DNA from 4 places in the Janthinobacterium sp. SUN026 genome. Region 1 is predicted to be linked to each of the others. Evidence: predicted binding sites of a transcription regulator. Region 1 holds the regulator's gene; each other region holds the start of a gene.
What was found. The regulator FNR, encoded in region 1, switches genes on or off when oxygen is low (the NO sensors DNR and NnrR bind a similar motif). The targets are predictions, from matches to a motif close to TTGATNNNNATCAA.
Positions count from the first base shown of each region.

Region 2: the regulator FNR is predicted to act here: its motif matches at 876-889, upstream of OX459_RS14725 (universal stress protein).
Region 3: the regulator FNR is predicted to act here: its motif matches at 4,642-4,655, upstream of OX459_RS04975 (universal stress protein).
Region 4: the regulator FNR is predicted to act here: its motif matches at 2,319-2,332, upstream of OX459_RS07250 (OmpW family outer membrane protein).

Region 1 is NZ_JAPQNU010000003.1:731,168-736,893, forward strand. Features, by position in the region: gene OX459_RS18040 (response regulator) at 1-2,609, opposite strand, end outside; gene fnr (fumarate/nitrate reduction transcriptional regulator Fnr) at 2,859-3,617, shown strand; gene OX459_RS18050 (FixH family protein) at 3,742-4,266, opposite strand; gene ccoG (cytochrome c oxidase accessory protein CcoG) at 4,369-5,726, opposite strand, start outside.
Region 2 is NZ_JAPQNU010000003.1:1,876-7,601, forward strand. Features, by position in the region: gene OX459_RS14720 (MFS transporter) at 1-806, shown strand, start outside; gene OX459_RS14725 (universal stress protein) at 944-1,381, shown strand; gene OX459_RS14730 (murein transglycosylase A) at 1,422-2,627, opposite strand; gene OX459_RS14735 (hypothetical protein) at 2,701-2,847, shown strand; gene apaG (Co2+/Mg2+ efflux protein ApaG) at 2,871-3,245, opposite strand; gene rpe (ribulose-phosphate 3-epimerase) at 3,411-4,085, shown strand; gene OX459_RS14750 (phosphoglycolate phosphatase) at 4,085-4,789, shown strand; gene trpE (anthranilate synthase component I) at 5,059-5,726, shown strand, end outside.
Region 3 is NZ_JAPQNU010000001.1:1,083,081-1,088,806, forward strand. Features, by position in the region: gene OX459_RS04945 (glutathione peroxidase) at 1-11, shown strand, start outside; gene OX459_RS04950 (DUF2325 domain-containing protein) at 25-1,251, opposite strand; gene OX459_RS04955 (hypothetical protein) at 1,289-1,615, opposite strand; gene OX459_RS04960 (hemin uptake protein HemP) at 1,701-1,898, opposite strand; gene OX459_RS04965 (helix-turn-helix domain-containing protein) at 2,147-2,953, opposite strand; gene OX459_RS04970 (response regulator transcription factor) at 3,294-3,938, opposite strand; gene OX459_RS04975 (universal stress protein) at 4,093-4,560, opposite strand; gene OX459_RS04980 (protein phosphatase CheZ) at 5,027-5,726, shown strand, end outside.
Region 4 is NZ_JAPQNU010000001.1:1,573,817-1,579,542, reverse strand. Features, by position in the region: gene OX459_RS07265 (methionine ABC transporter ATP-binding protein) at 1-27, shown strand, start outside; gene OX459_RS07260 (methionine ABC transporter permease) at 20-694, shown strand; gene OX459_RS07255 (MetQ/NlpA family ABC transporter substrate-binding protein) at 727-1,554, shown strand; gene OX459_RS07250 (OmpW family outer membrane protein) at 1,636-2,253, opposite strand; gene OX459_RS07245 (LysR family transcriptional regulator) at 2,402-3,298, opposite strand; gene fur (ferric iron uptake transcriptional regulator) at 3,539-3,976, shown strand; gene OX459_RS07235 (MerR family transcriptional regulator) at 4,046-4,411, shown strand; gene OX459_RS07230 (NAD(P)H-dependent oxidoreductase) at 4,471-5,061, shown strand; gene OX459_RS07225 (SpoIIE family protein phosphatase) at 5,242-5,726, shown strand, end outside.

The DNA.
Region 1 (5,726 bases):
CTGATGCCGGCCGTCATGCAGCGCTCGCGCTCGGACGCCAGCACGCCGGCCGTCATGGCGATAACGGGCAGGTGCAAGCGCAGTTCCGTGCGGATGATGTGGGTGGCGCTGAAGCCGTCCATGATGGGCATCTGCATGTCCATCAGCACGATGTCGTAGCGCAGCGCTTCCGTGCGCAGCCGTTCCACGGCTTGCAAGCCGTCGCCCACCACGTCCAGGGTGGCGCCCATGTGTTCAAGGATGCCGCGCGCCACGGCCTGGTTCAGGTGGTTGTCTTCCACCAGCAGGAAATGCACGCCGGCCAGTTCCGTGCCCAGCGGCTGGTGCAGCATGCGCTGCTCGCCGCCGTCGTCCTTGGCGATCAGCGCCTGGTGCAGGGCGTCGAACAGGCTCGAGCCCGTGATTGGCTTCATCAGCACGACGTCGGCCTCGGCCGCGCTGGAGATTTCTTCCAGGTGGTTGCGGGCAAACGCGTTGACCATCACGACGATGGGCTGGCGCTGGCCGCTGGCCGCCTGGCGGATGGCCTTGGCCGTGGCCAGGCCATCCATGACGGGCATGTGCCAGTCGGCCAGCACCACGTCGTACGGTTGCTGCTGCGCCAGGCGTTCGCGGTACAGTTCGATGGCGGCAAAACCGGAGTCCACTTCGTCGGCCAGCCAGCCCCACGCCTCGATCAGCTTGACGATCAGTTCGCGCGTGGTGCGGTTGTCGTCGGCCACCAGCAGGCGCAGCTGGCCCAGCGCTGGCGTGCGCCGCGTTTCGGCCGGCTGCGCCAGCATCTCGAAGGGCACGCTGAACCAGAAGCGGCTGCCCTTGCCTTCGCTGCTGGCGACGGCGATGTCGCCGCCCATCATGTGGATCAGCTGCTTGCTGATGGCCAGGCCCAGGCCCGTGCCGCCGAAGCGCCGCGTGATGCTCTGGTCGCCCTGGGAAAACGCGGCAAACAGCTGCTGTTGCTGCAGTTCCGTCATGCCGATGCCCGTGTCGCGCACTTCGAAGCGCAGCCAGGCGCGGCCGTTTTCGTTCTCGGCCAGGCTGACGGCCACCACCACTTCGCCGCTCTCCGTGAACTTGATGGCGTTGCCGGCCAGGTTGACGAGGATTTGCTGCAGGCGCTGGGCGTCGCCCACGAGGCGCCGCGGCACGTCGGGCTCGACGGCGATGGCCAGTTCCAGCTCCTTTTCGCCCGCATTCATCGTCATCGTCGTGGCCAGGGTATTCATGACTTCGTCGAGGTCGAATTCGACGGGTGACAATTCCATGCGCCGCGCCTCGATCTTCGAATAGTCGAGCACGTCGTTGAGGATGCCCAGCAGCGACTGGCCCGCCACTCTGACCATGGTCAGATACTTGCGTTGTTCTGTGTCGAGCCTGGTATTGCCCAGCAAATACACCATGCCCAGCACGGCATTGAGGGGCGTGCGGATTTCATGGCTCATGTTGGCCACGAAATCGCTCTTCGCGCGGTTGGCCGCCTCGGCCCGGTCGCGTTCCTGTTCCAGCTCCGCCGCGCGCGATTCGAGTTCCTGCTGCAGGCGGTCGCGTTCGCTCATCAGGCCGTTGAACGCTTCTGTCAGTTCGCCGATTTCGTCGCGCTGCTGCACCGGCACGGGCGTGAAGCGGCTGCCGCTGGTGCGCAGGGCTTGCAGGGTGTCGCGCAGGCGCACCAGCGGCGACAGCAGGCGCACGGTGACCCAGCCCAGCACAAAGGCGGCCAGCAGCGAGGCGAGGATGCTCCACAGCACCAATCGGTACAGCACGCCATCGAACGGTTCGAAGGCATCTTCGACGGGGAGCGAGGCGGCCAGCAGCCAGTTCACGGATTTCAGGCGCTTGAAGCTGTTGACGGCCGTGATGCCGCGGCTGTTGGTGCTGACCATGCTGCCTTCGCCATCTTCCTTCAGCAGCTGGGTCGTCGTCAGGTTGGCGTTCGGCTTGCGCGGTTGCAGCAAGCGGCTGGTATCGGGGTGCAGCACGTAGCGCGGCACGGCGCCGCGCGTGAGGATGAAGTAATAGCCGTTCTTGCCGATCTTTTCCGAGCGCAGGCGGCCCAGCAGGTTGTCCTTGTACAGGCGCAGCACGCCGATCACCACGCCGGCCACCTGGCCATCGGCGGCCAGCACGGGCGCCACCATCTGCACGATGGGCATGCCGCTCGACTTGCCCAGCATCGGTTCGGTGATCATGGGCTGGCGCGTGCGCAGGACGGTCTGGAAATACTCGCGCTCGGCGACGTTGATGCCGGCGCGCCCCGCTACTTCCGGCATGTCGGCCACGACGGCGCCATGCGCGTCGAGCACCAGCACGTCATCGAACAGCACCAGCATCGAGCGGCGCGAATAGTATTCGCGCAATTGGGCGGGCCGGGCGATCAATTCCGGCGGTTGCTGCCTGGCCGTCAGGGTGACGATCTGCAGCAGCATGCCCAGCTTGTCGTCGAGCTCGGCGGCGGTGCGGGTGATCAGGGACGATTGCTGGCTCAGCAGGACTCGGGTGAAGTCGTCGCGCATGTGCTGCACCTGGATCATGGTGACCAGCGCGATCATGGCGATCGAGGTCAGGCTGGTGGCCAGCGCGACTTTTGCTTTAATGCCGAGAGGCTTCATGATTTCCTTTTCAGTACCGGGCGGCACAGGCGGCAGATAATGCTGTCAGGAATTTTCCTATCAATACCCCAGCTTGGCAAGCGCCACCGCGCAAATTGCCCGCCCCATACGGGCTTTTGACGATGTTGCCATATAATTAAAGGCTGGACGTCGTTTATTCGCCGAATTTACGGTGAAATTGGCATACGGCAACCCTGTATGCGGCTGTATGCAGTAAACTTGTTGTTGCATTTTCTAAAAGGTACCGACATGACTGAAGCGCTACTCACTCCAACCTTGCCCACCGTGAACGTGGAGGCGTTGCGTGCGCGATGCTCGACCTGCAGCATGCATCAATTGTGCCTGCCGATGGGCCTCGATGTGGGCGACATGGACAGGCTGGATCAGATCATCGGCCGCCGCCGCAAGATTGTGCGCGGCGCCTCGCTGTTCCGCATCGGCGACTCGTTCCAGAACCTGTATGCGATCCGCCTGGGGCATTTCAAGACGTACCAGATCAATCCGGGCGGCGAAGAGCAGGTGACGGGCTTCCAGATGGCGGGCGAACTGCTGGGCATGGACGCCATCAGCGCCGACCGCCACCACTGTAATGCGGTGGCGCTGGAAGACAGCGAAGTGTGTGAAATCCCGTTTTCCAGCCTGGAACAATTGCTGGGCAATATGCCGACCCTGCTGCGCCATTTCCACCGCATGATGAGCCAGGAAATCACGCGCGAGCAAAGCGTCATGCTGTTGCTGGGCAATATGCAGGCGACGCAGCGCTTTGCCGCCTTCATCGTCAACCTGGCGTCGCGCTATGAAGCGCGCGGCTATTCGGGCAGCAATTTCCAGCTGCGCATGTCGCGCGAGGAAATCGGCAACTACCTGGGCCTGACCATCGAGAGCGTCAGCCGCCTGCTGTCGAAGTTCAAGAAGGAAGGCTGGCTGCGCGTCTCCAACCGGGAAATTGAAATCCTGCAGCCGGCGAAATTGAAGGCGATTACGGCCGGCACGGACACCTGCAAGTAACAGCACCGTCAAAACCTGCTGCACGTCGCGCTTTGCGGCCTGCGATGCTCGCTGTGCTATAGCACAGCTGCGCTTCTCAACCACAAATCACTGCCGCTCGCTACGGTTTTCCCGGCGCTGTACGTTATAGCTCTTCATCCGCATGCAGCGCGATGCTGCGCTGCAGGGGCCAGGTCCAGATGCCGGACAGGCGCCACTCGCGTTTGTCGTTTTCCACCAGCACTTGCCAGCGGCTGCGCTCGAGCATCGGCAGCGCCACGGAAAAATTGCCGGCCGCGTCGGGCTGCACCAGCACCTTGATATCCTTTTCCGGCAGGGTCGCATGCGCCAGGTGCAGCTGCAAAGGCGCCTGATAGGCCTTGCCGAAGCTGTGCACGGAACCGGTCAGGCGCGCTTGCGCCACGTCATACGACAGGCGCGTATCCATCGCCAGGTCGCTGGCGATCGTGTCGCGCTTCAAATCCTGGTTGATCGCCTTGCCCTGCTTGTAATAATCGCCCACCACCAGCGCATCGGGCTGCGTAAACGCGATATAGCCCATGAAGCTGCCGACGACCACGGACAGGCCGGGGCCGATCATCAGCAGCCATGGCCAGCGGTGCTTGTACCACGGTGCAACGGGTGCTTGCAGTTTCAGACTGTCGGACATGATATTTCTCCTGTTTAATCAGCCAGTCCCCGCATGGGGACCGGCCTTCCTGCAACTTCGTGGCGGCGGCGAGGGCACCCGGTCCCCGTCCGCCTTTCCTTGTTAACGTGGCACGATGAATACCGCGCTTTCACGCACATGCAGCGATGGGTCGTCCAGCGATTGCAATTCGATCGCAATCTTGTTCGAGCCCTTCTCTCCCACGCCGTGCGGCACGCGCAGGCGGATGGGCCAACCCAGCGTTTCCGTCGGCTGCAAGGTCACTTCTTCGCGCGTCAGCAAGGTCAGGCCCGGCAAGCCGGAAGCGCTGATTTTGAAATGCTGGCTTTGCTCCGATGTGTTCATGATCTGCAGGCGGTAGACGTTTTCGATCATGCCGTCTTCCACTTCGCGTCCCATCGAACCGCGGTCGCGGATCACGTCCATTTTCAGGGGCGTGCGCAGGGCCAGCGAAGTACACACGGCGATGATGATCAGGGCCAGGATGGAAGTGTAGATCAAGACGCGCGGGCGCATGGCGCGCTGGCGTATCTGCTTCGAATTGAAGTTGTTTTCCATCGCATGGTCGGTACTGTAGCGTACCAGTCCCCGTGGCCGGTCGACCTTGTCCATCACGCTGTTGCAGGCATCGACGCAAGCGGCGCAACCGATGCATTCATACTGCAGGCCGTTACGGATATCGATGCCGGTCGGACACACCTGCACGCACAGGGTACAGTCGATGCAATCGCCCAGCTTGTCGTTGTTGCCGGCCTTCTTGCTCATGGCGCCACGTGGTTCGCCGCGCTTGGCATCGTAGGTGATGATCAGGGTGTCCTGGTCGAACATGGCGCTCTGGAAGCGCGCGTAGGGGCACATGTATTTGCACACCTGCTCGCGCAGCCAGCCCGCGTTGCCGTAGGTTGCCAGGCTGTAGAACAAGACCCAGAACCATTCCCAGGGACCGAAATTGAGCGTGGTCACCGACTGTGCCAATTCCTTGATCGGCGTGAAGTAGCCGACAAAGGTAAAGCCCGTCCACAGGGCGATGGCGCCCCATACCAGGTGCTTGGCCGTCTTCTTGAACGCCTTGCGCACGGAGGGGCCCTGCTTGTCGAGGGCCATGCGCGCGCTGCGCGTGCCCTCGATGCGGCGTTCGACCCACAGGAAAATTTCCGTGTATACCGTTTGCGGGCAAGAGAACCCGCACCACACCCGCCCGGCAATGGCCGTGACGAGGAACAACAAATACGCACAGATGATCAGCAGGGCCGCCAGATAGATGAAATCCTGGGGCCACAGCACGACGCCGAAAATGTAGAACTTGCGCGTGGTCAAATCGAACAGCAGGGCTTGCCTGCCATTCCAGGTCAACCACGGCAAGCCGTAGAACGCGAGCTGGGTAAGCCATACGCATACCCATCGCCAGGTAGCGTAGCGTCCTTTGGCCTCGCGAGGGTAGATTTGCTCGCGGGCCGCAT
Region 2 (5,726 bases), 730 kb from region 1:
AATTTGCCGCCACCGAATCGGCGTCGCGCCTGATCGGTCCCGGCCTGGCCGGCGTGCTGGTGCAGGTCTTGTCCGCACCCGTCGCCATCCTGTGCACGGCGTGCGGCTATCTGATTTCCGTCTTCAATTTGCGTGCCATGAGCGTGCGCGATCCACGGCCGGCGCCCTCCGACAAGCACGCCTTGCGCGACATCGCCGACGGCTTGCTGTTCGTGTGGCGCGAGCCGCTGCTGCGCGCGCTGGCCTGGGGCGCCGGCATCTGGCACTTCCTGTTTTACGCCAGCATGGCCTTGACGGTGCTGTTCGCCACGCGCGACCTGGGCATGAGCCCTGGCGTGCTGGGCATGACGCAGATGCTGGGCGGCGCCGGCGTCTTGCTCAGCGCCTTCATCGTCAAGCCATTGACGAAGCGCTACGGCGCCGGCCGCACCATCCTGATCGGCCTGGCATCCACCTCCGTGTGCTTTGCCCTGACGCCAACGATTCCGGCAGCGCTGTTCGGCAGCGCGGCCGCCAGCGCCGTGGCGTATGCCATATTGATGTTCTTTTTCGATTGCGGCGTGATGCTGTTCTTTATTCCCTACCTGGGCCTGCGCCAGAAGGTGACGCCCGACCCCATGCTGGGCCGCATGACATCGACCATGCGCTTCCTGACGGTGGCGACGGCGCCGCTGGGCGCGCTGGCCGCCGGCTGGATCGCGGAACACTTTGGCGTGCGCAATGGCCTGGCCTGTATCGCGGCCGGCAGCATCCTGTTGACGGTCGCCATGGTGTGGGGCACGCCGCTGCGTAGCGTGCGCACCTGAAGCGATGAACGGGCATACACTGCTAAAAGATTGCCTTGGCGACACCATTCACGCCAAAGCCTGCGAGGTTTGATTTATATCAAGGTTTTAATTGATGTAAATCCATAAGCTGTCTTACATCACTTGAGGAGCACGCCATGTTTAACACCATCTTATTTCCCACCGACGGCTCGCCGTTGTCCGACAAAGCCGCCGAGACCGCCCTCGCCTTCGCCCAGCTGAACAAAGCCAAGCTGGTTGCCATCAGCGTGGTGCAGCCCTTCCCGTTCTCGCCGATGGCCGACGGCGGCATCGTGCTCGACGCCAGCCTGTATGAACAGCAGATGCAGGAAGCGTCGCAACGCGCCATCGACAAGATCGGCGCAGCGGCGCGTGACGCCGGCGTGCCTTTCGAAGGCGTGGTGGCCGTGTCGCCGAGCCCGCACGATGAAATCGTCAATGCGGCGCAAACCTACCATTGCGACATCATCCTGATGGCCTCGCATGGCCGCAAGGGCTTGAACAAGTTGTTCGTGGGCAGCGAAACGCAAAAAGTGCTGGCCCACACCCATTTACCCGTCATGGTCCTGCGCTAACCTTGCGCTAGCGCAATCCCCGCCCGGCGCCGCGAGAAACTCAGCGCGCCGGCGCCTGCTTCGGCAACAACACCCACACGGCGCCGCTCTGCTTCATGCGGCCCGCATTCTCGGCCGCTTCCGCGCCAAAGCCAAAGAAATAATCGACCCGGATCGGCCCGCGAATGGCGCCGCCCGTATCCTGCGCCATCACCAGTCGCTGCATGGGAATCTCGCTATTGGCTTGCGTGGTGGACAAGAATACGGGCGCGCCCAGCGGCAGGAAGCGCGAATCGATGGCCACCGAACGCTGCGGCGTCAGCGGCACGCCCAACGCGCCCTTTGGCCCCACTTTCGGATCGGGCAAGCGCTCTTCCTTGAAGAAGACATAGCTCGGGTTGGCGTTGAACAATTCATCCTTGCGCGTGGGATGGCCGGCGATCCACGCCTTGATGCCTTGCGCGGACGCCTGGCTCAGGGTCAGCTCGCCCTTGTCGACCAGGTAGCGGCCGATCGATTTGTATGGATGGCCGTTTTGATCCGCATACGCCACGCGCACGGTTTCCTGCGTATCGGTCAGCTGCACGCGCCCGGAACCCTGCACTTGCAGGAAGAACGCCTCGACTTCGTCATCCACCCACAGCAATTCCTTGCCCGTGACGGACGTGGCGCGCTCGATGTCGGCGCGGGTTGCGTACGGTATCACCTTCTTCCCGACCAGCTTGCCCCGCAAGCGCATGTTTTTCAGTTCCGGATACACGCCGGACAAGTCCACCGAGACCAGATCGTCAGGCACCTTGTACAGCGGTGTCTGGTATGGGCCACCGCGCTTGCGCGCGCCGTGCAGCAATGGCTCGTAATAACCGGTCACCAGTCCAGTATTGGCGCCATCGGCGGTGACGACTTGATTTGGCACAAAGAAGGTCTCGAAAAACAGGCGGATGGCCTTGTCGCTATCGGCATTGACCTGGCGCGCAATCGTGCACGATTCCTTCCAGTCCGGCCGTTTCACCAGCACGCCGCACGAAGCCATGAAGGCGGGCCAGGCGGCGCGCATGTCGTCGCGGGCCCAGCCAGGCAAGGCGGCAAACTTGGCGGGCACGAACGTGGGCGCCGCCACATCCGTGGCATCCTTGGCATCGGCCGGCTTGGCAGGCACAGGCTTGACGACGGTCGGCGCAATGGCGGGCGCCTTGCCGCTGGAAGCAGCGGGCGGCGTGACGGGCGGCGTGGTGCAGGCGGACAAGACAAGCGCGACGGCGCCGATTGAAACAGGTAGACTACCGCGTGTAAACAGACGGCTGGTAAATGGGCTGCGGGTAAATAACATAGGGATGCGTATGTGGATCTTGATGATAGAGGCGCTGGTGGCGTTCTTCTTGCTGGCATTTATAGTCTGGTGGACCATGTATTCGGGCAAAAAGCCCGCACCGCCGGCACGCAAGCAGCTCAGTGAAGAACAGGACGCCACCGAAAAACTGAAATAAGGGGGCAAGCCCCTGGCGTTTCCTTAATGCAGGGTGCGCGGCACCGACAGCACGAACTCGGGAATCGGCGCTTCGAACTGATGGCCGTCTTCGGCCACGCAGAAGTATTCGCCGTGCATCGAGCCTTGCGGCGTGCCCAGCATGGTGCCGCTCGTGTATTCGAACTGCTCGCCCGGCTGCAACAGCGGCTGGTGGCCGACGGCACCCAGGCCGCGCACCTCTTCCACCTTGTTGTTCGCATCCGTGATGACCCAGTGGCGCGAAATCAGTTGTGCGCCAGCCGTGCCCGTGTTGACGACGCGGATCGTGTAGCTGAACACGTGCCGCCCCTGGTCCGGTGCCGATTGATCGGGCAGATATTGCGTTTTGACCGTTACCGTAAATTCATAAGTCGCCATCGTCATTCCTCTTCAGACATTGCCAGTCATATTGTGTGTCGCGCGCGACGCATTGGCCATCGCGCGATGCGTATTCTGTGTTTCACCGTACTTCAATGAGGCATGGTAACGGCGTCAGGCGTAAAATAGCGCAAATCGCATTTTCTATCCTTTGGCTACTTCACCATGACAACATTCCGTATCGCTCCCAGCATCCTGTCCGCCGACTTTGCCCGCCTGGGCGAGGAAGTGCGCAACGTCGTTACCGCCGGCGCCGACATCATCCACTTCGACGTGATGGATAACCATTACGTGCCGAACCTGACCATCGGCCCGCTGGTGTGCGAAGCGATCCGCCCGCACGTGCAAGTGCCCATCGATGTGCATCTGATGGTCAAGCCTGTCGATCGCATTATCCCGGATTTCGCCAAGGCTGGCGCGAACATCATCACCTTTCACCCGGAAGCGTCGGATCACGTCGACCGTTCCTTGCAGTTGATCCGCGACAATGGCTGCAAATCGGGCCTGGTTTTCAACCCGGGCACGCCGCTGCACTACCTGGAACACGTGATGGACAAGATCGACATCATCCTGATCATGTCCGTCAACCCGGGCTTCGGCGGCCAGTCCTTCATTCCGCAAGCGCTGAAGAAAATCGCCGAAGCGCGCCGCATGATCGACGAGTCGGGCCGTGACATCATGCTGGAAGTCGATGGCGGCATCAAGATCGACAACATCGCCGCCGCTGCCGCCGCCGGCGCCGACACCTTTGTCGCCGGCTCGGCCATCTTCGGCAAGCCCGACTACAAGGCCGTCATCGACGCCATGCGCGCCGAGCTGGCCAAAACGGTGGGCAACTGATGCAAGCGGGCACGGTGAAAGACCACGTACTGGCTGGCGTGCGCGCCGCCATCATCGACCTCGATGGCACGATGCTCGACACCGTGCCCGATTTTCATGTCGCCATCAATGGCATGCGCGCCGAACTGGACCTGGCGCCCATCAGCGCCGACGCCATCAAGTTGATGGTGGGCAAGGGCTCGGAAAACCTGATCCGCACCGTGCTGGCGCTCGACTTCGATGACGCCGGCGTGGAGCAGCGTTTCGAGCAGGCGATGGAGGGCTACCAGCGTCACTACCTGGCCATCAATGGCCAGTTCAGCACCCTGTATCCGGAGGTCGAAGCGGGATTGTCGGCGATGAAGGCGGCGGGCCTGCGCCTGGCCTGCGTCACCAACAAGCCGATCGCCTTCGCCCTGCCCCTGCTGAAACTGAAAAACCTGGACCAGTATTTCGAGATCGTCTATGGCGGCGATTCGCTGCCGCAGAAAAAACCGCACCCCATGCCGCTGCTGCAAGTGTGCGCGGACTTCGACCTGCCGCCATCCAAAGTGGTGGCCATCGGCGACTCCTCGAATGACGCGCAAGCGGCCAGGGCTGCGGCTTGCCCCGTACTGACGGTACCGTATGGCTACAATCACGGACACTCTATACACGATACCGATTCCGATGGTATAGTAAAGACACTGCTCGAAGCAGCCCGTTTTATTGGCATGCAAAACTAACCGGCATACTGACCAAACCCAACACCATATCGTGAACACGTTTCTCATCAAAAAACACAATGTCACCCAAACCGGCTCGATTGAGGCCTGGCTTTGGCGACGCTGGCAATCCTGGCAGGCTTAAGGGCCGAGCCGTTACGATTGCTGCCGGTTGTACACACGTCGTTTGCGCATATTGCGCACGTTGCGTGTCCCGGCAAGTTTTTTGATAACCCACCGCAGGGTTTGTGCACTATGCACACTCATACCCTGACGGCATGGAGAGAAACATGACCGAACTCGAATTCAAATCGCTGGCCCAGCAAGGCTACAACCGCATCCCCCTGATCGCGGAAGCGTTCGCCGACCTGGAAACCCCGCTCACCCTGTACCTGAAACTGGCACAGTCCCAACAAGGCGGCAAGAACACCTTCCTGCTCGAATCCGTCGTCGGCGGCGAACGCTTCGGCCGCTATTCCTTCATCGGCTTGCCTGCCACGACCGTGTTGCGCAGCTATGGCAAACGCACCGAAATCGTCAAGAACGGCAGCGTGATCGAAGAACACGAAGGCAATCCGCTCGACTTCATCGAACAGTTCCAGTCGCGCTTCAAGGTGGCCCTGCGCCCCGGCATGCCGCGCTTCTGCGGCGGCCTGGCCGGCTACTTCGGCTACGACACCGTGCGCCACATCGAGAAAAAACTCGCCGGCGGCGCACCGAAAGACGACTTGAAGCTGCCCGATATCCAGCTGATGGTGACGGAAGAACTGGCCGTCATCGACAACCTGTCCGGCAAGCTCTACCTGATCGTCTACGCCGACACCACGCAACCCGAATCGTTTTCGAAAGCGCAGCAGCGCCTGAAGGACTTGCGCATGATGCTGCGCCGCGGCGTCGATGCGCCCGTCACCAGCGCTTCCGTGCGCACGGAAACCATCCGCGACTTTTCCAAGGAAGA
Region 3 (5,726 bases), on a different contig from region 1:
TGCAGGCCTAGGTTTAGGCCTGGCTCAGTCGGCGGCGTCCAGCGCGGCCGGCTCCATCTCGCCACTGACTTCCTGCAAGCCCCGTGCCAGGCTGGAAATGCTGGGGTTGTCGATGAAGACGCAGCGCTTGCCCGTGCGCTTGCAATAATCCTTCACGCGCCAGTAGGCGCTGTGGCTGATGCAGCCCGTCTGGCAAATCACCAGGTCGGCCGCCGCCAGGCTCGAATCGAGCAGGTTGGCATTGTCTTCCAGGCCGCCGTCGTGGTGGGCGAATTGCGCGCCGACCCGCTCGATCAGGGCGCGGTAGGTGGCGACATTGCCGCTGCGTCCGCCCACGCACAGGACGCTTTGATCGACGAGGCGGATCGGCATTTTCAGCTTGCCGCCCGTCGGCACTTCCAGCTTCGGCGCCGGTGGCGGCACGGCCGTGCCCGGACGAGGCTGGGCTTGCTTCAAATCCGCGATTTGCTGGCGCAATTCCTTTTCGCGCTCATCCATTTGCGCCAGGCGTTCGACCAGGCGCGTGCGCGATTCCAGCGCCGGGATGGCCGCCTGCAATTGCGCCAGTTCCGCGCGCAAACCGTCGATCACGCTGTCCTTGCCGATCGCCTCGGCACGCGTGCGCAGCAGCACGGCTTCCTGGCGTTCCAGTTCGCCCGTTTTTTCCATCAGTGCGGCCTGGCTGCGCTGTTGCAGCTTGGCCAGTTCGTGCGTCAGGCGCGCATTTTCTTCCTGCAAGGCCGTAAACTTGCCCATGTCGGCGCGCACGCAGGCGCCGGCCTGGTGCTGGATCATGTGCAAGTCTCTGCACATCTGCTCTTCCAGCTCGGCGTCGCAGCGCGGGTGCGTCAGGCCGGCCCAGAAAGCGCCCGACACGTCGCCGTTGGCGACGGCCGTGCGCCACAGTTCGGCCACTTGTTCCGTCGTCTTGGCGCCGCGAAAGCGCAGGATCACGGGGGCGTAGCGGCGTTCGAGTTCCTTTTGCAGCGCTTCGGACAGGCGGTTGCGCGCGCCGCATTCCGTCACGGCGCCCACGTGCACTTCGTAATCGTCGGCCAGCACGCGCCCGCCCGTCATCTTGCCTACCAGCTTGCGCAAGTATCCCAGGGGCAAGCCCACGCCGACCAGCGGGCAATGACAGGTATGCGACAGTTCCCACAGCCGACGGCGGCGTGAAGCGAGCGCGGCCGGTTCGGCCCCGCCGCTGGAACAATTGCTGATGACGGGCAGGGACTGGTCTTTGTCACACATGGCGATATCCTGTTGGACGATGGGGATGGAAAAGAAATTATTGCGGCAGGGGCGAGGCGGGGCGCTTGGCGCTCAGCATGCGTGCCACGCGCTCAAGCCAGGTGCTCCTGGGTGGCGCGGGCCGGTGCAGCGCCACCAGGGCAGCCCATTGCTGCGACAGTTGCTGGCAGGTCGCTTGCAGCACGGGGCCCAGGCCGGGCGAGTTTGACAGCACTTGCAGATGGCGTTCGATGACACCCGCCAGTTTCTCGCAGGGACTGCCCGCATGGTAGTGCGACATCAGGTGCAGCACGGCCGACAGCAGCAATTCGGGCTGTTGGCCTTGCGGGGGAGGAAACATCGGGGAAGGTCGGTCATTCGCCATCAAACACTCCTGTGCGGTGGTTTGGCTGGCTGCGCGCACGGGGCGCGACTGGCTGGCGAGTGTGGTGACTGGCTGCCGTGCTGCTTCAGGCAGTCAGGATCAGCTTGTTCAATTGGGTGACGCGCAGGCGATAGATCTTGCCGCTGTGCTCAATCTCCACTTCGCGGCCCTGCTGCAGCAGCGCTTCGCTGGTGATGCGGCGCGCCGGCTGGGCCATGCTGACGGGAGGACGGACGTGGGCGGTAGCGGCATCCTGGATCAAGGCTGGTTTTGAGCTTTGCATGTTGGGCTTTCTTTGTCTCAGTTGAGAATGATTCGTATTTGCATTATTGTTGAATGTGGCCCGAAAAGCAAGGCTTATTTGTGCGGAATCCGCGCTTTTTTACGGTGGGATGGCAGCGTGGGAGCGAGTGCTGCGCAAAGGCGGCCGCTGGCGCGGCGTGGATGGGGGCGGCAGCAAAAAAGACCCGGCAAGGCAGTGCGCCTTGGCCGGGTCAAGCCTGTGCCAAGCTTGAGGAAATCGGGATGGGGCTAGATGGTGGCCAGCAATTGCGCCGAGGCGCTGGCGGCCGCGGTGGTATCGGCCTTGAGCTTGGCGGCGGCCAGCTGCTTGGCGCGCGAACGCGACGGCGGCAGGCGGCGCAGGGTTTTCAGGGCGTCCGGATCCTTGATGCCGATGGTGCGTTGGTCAACCGTGATCAGGCCGATTTCATTGAAGGCGGAAAGGGTGCGGCTGACCGTTTCCAGGGTCAGGCCCAGGTAGCTGCCGATTTCATGGCGCGTCATGCGCAGGTTGAACAGCTTGCTCGAATAGCCCATCTGCGCAAAGCGGTCGGCCAGCGAGACGAGGAAGCGCGCCACGCGGGCTTCGGCGCTGAGGGCGCCCAGCATGCCGATCATGGCTTGCTCGCGCACCAGTTCGCGGCTCATCACGCCGTACATGACATTTTCCAGTTCCAGGTGGACACGACCCAGCGCCGTGAGTTTCTTGAACGGCAGCAGGATCAGGTCGCAGTCGGACAGGGCCACCGCTTCCGAGGAATAGTGGCGCGAGTGGATACCGTCGACGCCCAGCATGTCGCCCTTCATGGGAAAGCTGAGCACCTGCTCATTGCCGAATTCATCGATGAGCACGGTTTTCAGGAAGCCCGAATTGACGATGTACAGGGTGTCGAACGGCTGGCCGATCGTATGCACGCGCTGGCCCGTCTTGAATTGCACGTGCTGGAACAGCAGTTCGTCGGCGGCGATGGTGCAGGCGCTGGAGATATGCAGCAGGTCGCACACCTCCTTCAGGTTCGACCAGAGCCGGCCCTGGCGCTGGCGTCCCGCTTCCATCGGAGCGGAGGGGGCCAGCGATGGTGAGGCGGCGCGGGTGTCGGGCATTTGCGTGGACAGCATGTTCATCTCCTGGTGACAGGTAGTTCAGAGTTGAATGACGGGGTGCACGGGACGGCGGGCAGGCGTGGGCCGGCGGCGCGCGTTCGGGCAGGTAATGCTCAATTCGCTGAAGACTTGCTGTGTGATGAAATAACTTTCCAGCAACTTGATTACTGGTTTCAGTATGCCAACAAGCGTATGCAATTAATATCAGCAGTGGCTGAATATGGCAGTAGGAGCTGTGGTAGATGAAGTAGGATTGTTCCTACAGTCGACGCGCGGGCGCGCGCCGCCGTATTCAGGTCTTGAAGGGGGAGAGCAGGCGGTGCGCCACGGCATACTGGACCATTTCAGACAGCGAACTCATGCCCATCTTTTGCATGATGCGCGTCTTGTGCGTACTCACCGTCTTGACGCTCAGATGCAGGTTGTTGGCAATTTCCGTGATCGACTTGCCTGCCACCAGCAGGGAAAAGACTTCGAATTCGCGGTCCGACAACTGTTTATGCAGCAAGCTTTCATTCGGCATCATGATGTTGAGCACGAGTTGCTCCGCCACCTCGGCGCTGATGTAGGGACGACCCGACGCCACCTTGTGGATGGCGCCCACGAGCTGGGTGCCCGCGCTTTCCTTGGTCAGATAGCCTTGCGCGCCGGCACGGATGGCGCGCACCGCATATTGCTCTTCCTCGTGCATGGTGAGGATCAGGATGGACAGCTTGGGCGCCTCGCTGCGGATTTGCCGGATCAGGTCGACGCCGCTGCGGCCCGGCATCGACAGGTCGAGCAGCAACAGGTCGAAGCCGCCCTGGCGCACATGGTTGAGTACTTCAAAACCGTCGATGGCTTCACCCACGATGTCGATATCCGGCGCGCCGTCAAGGATGCGCTTCAATCCTTCACGCATGATGGTGTGGTCGTCGGCAATCACAATACGTATCATAGGCGGGCAATCTGGTGGCGTGTAATCTGCTCTGTCCGTCACCGGACAATCAAATGTTGAGAAACGAGAAACGTTGTCATTTTAACTGAAGCGGCCGCACTGTGCCTTTTCTTGCGATGTGCCGGTGCGGCGGCCCCCGTGGCCATGTGACCCCTTATTTCGTCAGGGGTTCCTTGATCAGCCTATGCACCAGTACGGGCAATTTCGAGTGCGACAGCACCTTGTTGGTCACGCTGCCCAGCAGCAACTGACCCCAGCCGCTGCGGCCATGCGAACCCATGAAAATCAGGTCGCATTGCTGCAATTGCGCCACTTCCACGATTTTCAGGGCGGGGCTGTCGGAAAAGGCCGTCAATCCCGTCGCTTGCAAGCCCCGCTTGGCAGCCGCGTCGAGCACGGGTTGCCAGTGGTCGGCGCCCGCCTTGCGCATGGCGACGCGGTATTCCTCTTCGCTGGGATAGCTCGGCGGAATGATTTCGATGTACACCGGGTACTGGTACTCGGGCGCCACATACACGGCAAGGATGTCGGCGTGCATTTGTTCGGCAAAGGCAACGCCGGCACAGGCCGTCAAGTTGGAGACGGTGGAGCCGTCCGTGGCGATCAGAATTTTCTTATACATGGCAGGTCCTTTGGCAGTGACTCAGCGCGCGCAACGCCTCTTATTGTAGACGTGGCGGCAGCATTGTATTCATGTAAAGACTTGATAATTATCAATACTACTGCACCTTCAGTATAGACAACATTGGCAGAAAGATCGTGTTTAGCTGCGGCAGGGTCCGCCTGGCGCCGTTGTACAGGCGCTTGAGAGCAGGATTTCTTGTGTCGCGCGTGGTCTTGCACGCACGCCAATGGTAGTATTTCAAAATACAACAGCAGGAACACTTATTTCCTGGCGGAAAAGCTCTTGCGGACCCGCTTTGCACCAGGAAGCGCGTTTTGAGATTTACCAACAGGGCGGCGCCCTGCTACACTCGCACCATCGCAGCGGTATTGCCTCAAATCATCTTAATCGAGAAATTGTGGGTATCAGTCTGTAAAACGCACAGTTCAGGCGGAATTTTGACAAATTATGGAGAAGCAGGGATATGACCAACGCCGCTGATGATTTCGATGCATTATTCGATGAAGTATCCGCGCAAAGCGCGGCCGCAGCCACGCCGGCGCCTGCCGCCGCGCCCGCTCCCGCCGTGATCGCGGATGATGATTTTGACGCGCTGTTCGACTCCGTGTCGGCCAGCGCCGCCGTACCGGCAGCCGCAGCGGAAGCTGCCCCCGTGGCTGGCGCCGACGCGCCTGGCGAAGCGGCCGACCCGGTCGACCAGTCCGACAAGCCGATGTTCGAGCGCCTGGGTGGCATCGTGCGCCTGCTGCACGATTCGCTGCGCGAACTGGGCTACGACAAGGCGTTGACGGAAGCGTCGTCGCAGATCGTCGACGCCCAGGATCGCCTGGAATATGTCGCCACCCTGACGGAACAGGCCGCCAACAAGGTCTTGAACACGCTCGACGAAGGCATGCCGGCGCAGGACGTGCTGTCGAAGAAAGCCAAGGACATGGACGGCCGCTGGACGGCGCTGTTCGACGGCAAGCTGAGCCTGGAAGAATTCAAGGCCCTGGCCGGCGATTCGCGCCAGTTCGCGCAAGCCGTTGCCGAAGCGACGGAAGCGGAAAAAGCCCGCTTGCTGGAAATCATGATGGCCCAGGACTTCCAGGACATCACGGGCCAGCTGATCAAAAAAGTGGTCAACATCACCAAGACGGTGGAAAACGAGCTGGCTCAGCTGC
Region 4 (5,726 bases), on a different contig from region 1:
GCATGGAAGGATGCAACACATGTTTGAAGAATCGATCAATAACGTCATCAACCTGCTGCCGGAAATCTGGGTGGCGCTGGGCCAGACCATGACCATGCTGGGCATCGGCCTGACGGCCGCCATCCTGATCGGCGGCCCGCTGGGCATCTTGCTGTTCCTCGTCTCGGAAGGCCAGTCGCTGGAAAACCGCCCTCTGTCGATGATCCTCGGCTGGCTGGTCAATACCGTGCGCAGCTTCCCCTTCATCATCCTGCTGGTGGCCCTGACGCCGTTTACGCGCATCATCGCGGGCACCTCGATCGGCCCGCTGGCGGCCAGCGTGCCCCTGTCGTTCGCCGCCATTCCCTACCTGGCGCGCCTGGTGGAACAGAACCTGCGCGAAGTGCCGCGCGGCGTGATCGAAGCGGCGCACGCCATGGGCGCGTCGGAAATGCAGATCATCTTCCGCGTGCTGCTGGTGGAAGCGCGCTCCGGCCTGGTGCTGGCCCTGACCGTGCTGTCGATCAGCTTCCTGTCGTATTCGGCCGTGGCCGGCGTGGTGGGCGGCGGCGGCATCGGCGACCTGGCCATCCGCTACGGCTACTACCGCTTCGAGACGGACATCATGGTCGCCACCGTGGCCATCCTGATCGTGCTGGTGCAAACCATCCAGTTCGCCGGCACGCGCATCGCCAAGCGCCTCGACAAACGTTAATTCATATTCAGTATTTCAGTACAAGGAAAAGCATGAACCACATTCGCCGCAATCTGCTCCTGGCCGCTGCCAGCCTGACCTTCGCCACCGCCGCCCACGCCAAGGACCCGAAAGAACTCGTCATCGGCACCAGCTCCGGCCCGTATTCGGACCAGCTGAAGCTGGGCATCAAGCCTATCCTGGAAAAACAGGGCTACAAGGTCAAGATCGTGGAATTCAACGACTACGTGCAGCCGAACTACGCACTGGCCGAAGGCTCGCTGGACGCCAACGTGTTCCAGCACATCGTCTACCTGACCAAGTTCGCCACCGATAACAAGCTGCCACTGAGCTCATTGATCACCGTGCCGACCATGCCGATCGGCCTGTACGGCGGCAAGCAGAAAACGCTGGCGGAAGTCAAGAACGGCGCCACCATCACCATGCCGAACGACCCGACCAACCAGGCGCGCGCGCTGGTGATGCTGGCCAAGATGGGCTGGATCAAGCTGAAACCGAACGTCGACCCGCTGCGCGCGTCCGAGCGCGACGTGCTGGAAAACCCGAAGAAGCTGAAACTGGTGCCGCTGGAAGCGGCGCAGCTGCCACGTTCGCTGGCCGACGCCGACTACGCTTTCGTGAACGGTAACTTCGCCCTGGCCGCCGGCATGAAGCTGACCTCGGCCCTGAGCGTGGAAAAGATTTCGGACAGCTACATCAACCTGGTCGCCATCCGCACGGCCGACAAGGCCAAGCCATGGGTCAAGGACCTGGAAGCGGCCTACCGCTCGCGCGCCTTCCTCGACGCGACGAACAAGTATTTGGCCGGCTACGAAAAGACGGATTACCAGCTGGCGCTGGAAAAGACGCTGAAAAAATAGACCGCTACATGTCATGCAAAAAGGACGGCCAAGGCCGTCCTTTTTTATTGTCCGCGCCGCGCGGGCGCAGTCATGCCTTGCTTAGAAGCGGTAGCCGACGCCGACGCCGATCAGCAGCGGATCCACCTTGACTTCGCTGGCCTTGGCGCCGCCGATGAAGACGTCGCTGCGGATCTGCACTTTCTTGATGTCGAAGTTCAGCGACCAGTTTTTATCGAGCTTGTAGTCGACGCCAGCTTGCAGCGCGAAGCCCCAGCTGTCGTGTTCCAGGCGGCCGGCGCCGTTCAGCAATTTCACATCGGAAATATTCGTGTAGTTCACGCCCGCGCCCACGTAAGGGCTGAACTGTTTTTCAGGCATGAAGTGATATTGCAGCGACAGGGTCGGCGGCAGGTGCTTGAACGTGCCGATATTGTTACCGTCGAGCTTGACGTCATGCTTTTGCGGATACGTCAGGATCAGTTCGGCAGCGATATTGGGGGTAAAGAAATACGAGATATCGATTTCAGGAATCGTCTTGCTGCTGACATGCAAACGGTCGGATGCGCCCACGCCGCCGATCGGAGCAGATTTGTCGGCCGGGTCGAGGTGCACGGCGCGTGCACGAACCAGCCATGGGCCTTCCTGTGCCATTGCGTTACCGGCGAATGCGCCAATGGCGGCCAGGACGATTGCTGCTGCAGTTGCGGACTTCTTCATTCTAGTTCCCTCTTTTTGTCGTTAAGTAACGCTGCGAAGTCTAAGAGTGCAGCGCAACAAAAACTTTGATCCACATCAAATAGGGCCAGAAGGGCTGGAAAGAGGGATTTTTTCCTTTGCACAGGTCAAGAAATGCCGCATTGCAAAATTAATTCACTGCGATAAACAGGCTGGCGACCCAGTCGGCAAACACGCGCACGCGCGGCGACAATTGCCGGTGATGGGGATACAGCACGGACACGGGCAGCGGGTCGGGCCGCAAGTCGCGCAGCACTTCCACCAGTTCGCCGGCCGCCAGCGCCTGCTCCAGGTGATAGCGGGGCGCCTGGATCAAGCCCATGCCCGCGCGGCAGCAGGCGTGATACGCGTCGGCATTGTTGACGGATACCGTGCCCCCAAAGGCCACGCTGTGGCGCTGTCCCGCCACCTTGAAATCGAAGGGCCAGACCTTGCCCGTCTGGGCGGAAAAGAAATTGACGGCGCGGTGGCCGTCCAGCTGCGCCAGATGCTCCGGCGTGCCGTGCGCGGCCAGGTAGGCGGGGCTGGCGCACGTCACCTGTTCCAGCAGCGCCACGCGACGCGCCACCATGGACGAGTCGCCCAGTTCGCCCACGCGCAGCACGCAATCGACGCCTTCGCGCACCAGGTCGACGAGGCGGTCGCCCATGCCGATTTCCAGCTCGATCAGCGGATAGCGGGCGCAGAACCGGTCCAGCACGGGCATCACGAAATGCATGGCCAGGGTCGCGTGCAAGTCGACGCGCAGCTTGCCGGCCGGCTGCTGCGCTGCCGACGTGAACACGGATTCCGTTTCCTCCAGATCCGCCAGCAGGCGCACGCAGCGCTGGTAATACGCGTCGCCATCGGGCGTGGGCGTCACTTGCCGCGTGGTCCGCTGCAGCAGACGCACGCGCAGCCGCGCTTCGAGTTGCTTGATGGCATGCGTGACGGTGGCCTTCGGATAACCGAGGTCATGCGCCGCCTGCGTAAAACTGCGCAGTTCGACGATGCGCGCAAAGATGCGCATCGCATCAAATCGGTCCATGCCCCCTCCATTGTTATTTCTTGCTGCACAGTATAGCGATTCGACCGCCACTTTTCATCAGCAACCAATACTGCTGGCATCAGTTGCCTGCCACGCAAGCGCCACTTGCGCCGATGTCACTGGATTGCCGCCCGCCCGCGCGGCATACTATTTACAGTACACACATGAGAATGGTAATGATTATCATTTGCGATATAATGCAATACCTCGCTAGGGCGACTACAAAAAGGAATGGGAGACATGGATATATTGAGGGAACTGCGTGAATCGGGCTTGAAAGTGACCATCCCCCGCTTGCGGATTCTGCAGCTGTTTCAAGAAGGCACGATCAAGCACCTGAGTGCGGACGATGTCTACAAACTCTTGCTGGCTGAAAAGATCGACGTGGGCCTGGCCACCATCTACCGCGTGCTGATGCAGTTTGCCGAAGCGGGCATCCTGTTTCGCCGGCATTTCGAATCGGGCCACGCCGTCTTCGAACTGAACGAAGGGCAGCACCACGACCACCTGGTCTGCACGGGTTGCGGCAAGGTCGATGAATTCGTCGACGAAGGCATCGAACTGCGCCAGAACGAGATCGCCGCCGAGCGGGGCTTCGTGCTGCACGAGCACGCGCTGTCGCTGTACGGCACCTGCGCCGAGTGCACGGCGAAGAAAGTGCCGCCGCGCCGGGCCTGAGGATACCTGGGCCGTTTGGGCGCCGCTGCCATACGGTAAGATTCGCTCAAGCTTGAGAAAGGATCACCCATGTACATCGGAGAAATCGCCCGCCTGGCGGGCACCTCGCCCAAGGCCTTGCGCCACTATGAAGCGCTGGGCTTGCTGGGCGACGTGCGCCGCGCCGGCGCCTACCGCGTCTACACGCAGCAAGACCTGGCGCAAGTCAAACTCATACGCCAGGCGCAGGCGCTGGGCTTCCGCCTGGCCGAACTGCTGCCCATCCTGGCCGGCGACGATACGGACTGGGCCGCCCTGTCGCAGCACATCGCCGCCAAGCGCACGCAGATACAGCAGGATATCGCCCGCCTGCGCCAGCTCGACGCCCAACTGGCCGACATCGACACGGAAATCCACGACTGCCTGGCACACCAATACCTTCAAGCGGCCGCTTGACTCTGCCCCCAGGGGCAGGCTTTAGCATGCAAGCTCTTCTTTAACGGACAGCCTGCACCATGACCAAGACGACACCCAAGCGCATTTTGATACTCCTCGGCCACCCGTCGGGCGACAGCTTTTGCGCCGCCCTGGCCGAGGCCTATGCCGCCACGGCCCGCAGCGCGGGCCACACCGTGCGCGAACTGCGCCTGGGCCAGCTGGACTTCGATCCCGTCCTGCATGAAGGCTACCGCCAGGTGCAGCCGCTGGAGCCGGACTTGCTGGCCGCGCAGGAAGCCATCCGCTGGGCCGAACACCTGGTGTTTGCCTATCCGATCTGGTGGGGCGGCGCGCCAGCCCTGCTGAAAGGCTTTGTCGACCGCGTCTTCCTGCCTGGCTACGCCTTCAAGTACCGCCCCGGCAAGGCCTTCCCGGCGCAGCTGCTGAAGGGCCGCACGGCGCAGCTGCTGGTGGCAATGGACACGCCGCCGTGGTATTTCCGCTGGATCTACCATATGCCCGGCATCCACCAGCTGCGCAAGACGACGCTGGAATTTTGCGGCATCAAACCCGTCAGGGTAGCCAGTTTCGGCCCCCTCATCGATTCCACCGAAGCAAAGCGCGAACGCTGGCTGGCCCAGGCCAGGACGCTGGCGCGCCATCTGTAAGCCCGGCAACGGCTTGCCATGCAGCCATCTTGCATACGGTTTTGACAAGCTGGTAATCAAGCCGTCATATTCCAAGGCTACCATGATGATATTGCCTGTTTGTCAGTCGCCTTGCCGTCGCGACAACAAGGGTCCGATCGTCATGTAAAGGTAGCCGCTGTGGAGTTCAACGCTTCTCGATTGCATCTTCCCCGTTATCGCACGTCCGTGGCGTTTGATCTGTGCATTCCCACGGAATCCGTGCAGGCCGACGCCAGCAATTTCGCCGTGCTGGAATTGTTCACGGAACGGCGCGACATGATGAGCCTGCCCGTCACGGAGCAGCAGAAGCCCATCGGTTTGATCAGCCGCAACATCTTCATGTCGCAGATGTCCAAGCCCTTTTATCACGAGGTGTACGGCAAGAAGAGCTGCATCGCCTTCATGGACAAGGAGCCGCTGATCGTCGATGGCGCCATGAGCATCGAAGACCTCACCTTCCGCGCCGTGGAAGCGGGCGAGAAGGCGCTGGCCGACGGTTTCATCATCACCGAAGATGGCGCGCTGGCCGGCGTGGGCTTCGGCTTGCAGCTGATGAACGTGGTCGCCACCATGCAGGCGGAAAAGAACCGGCAAATCATGCACAGCATCGATTACGCCAGCGTGATCCAGCGCGCGCTGCTGCG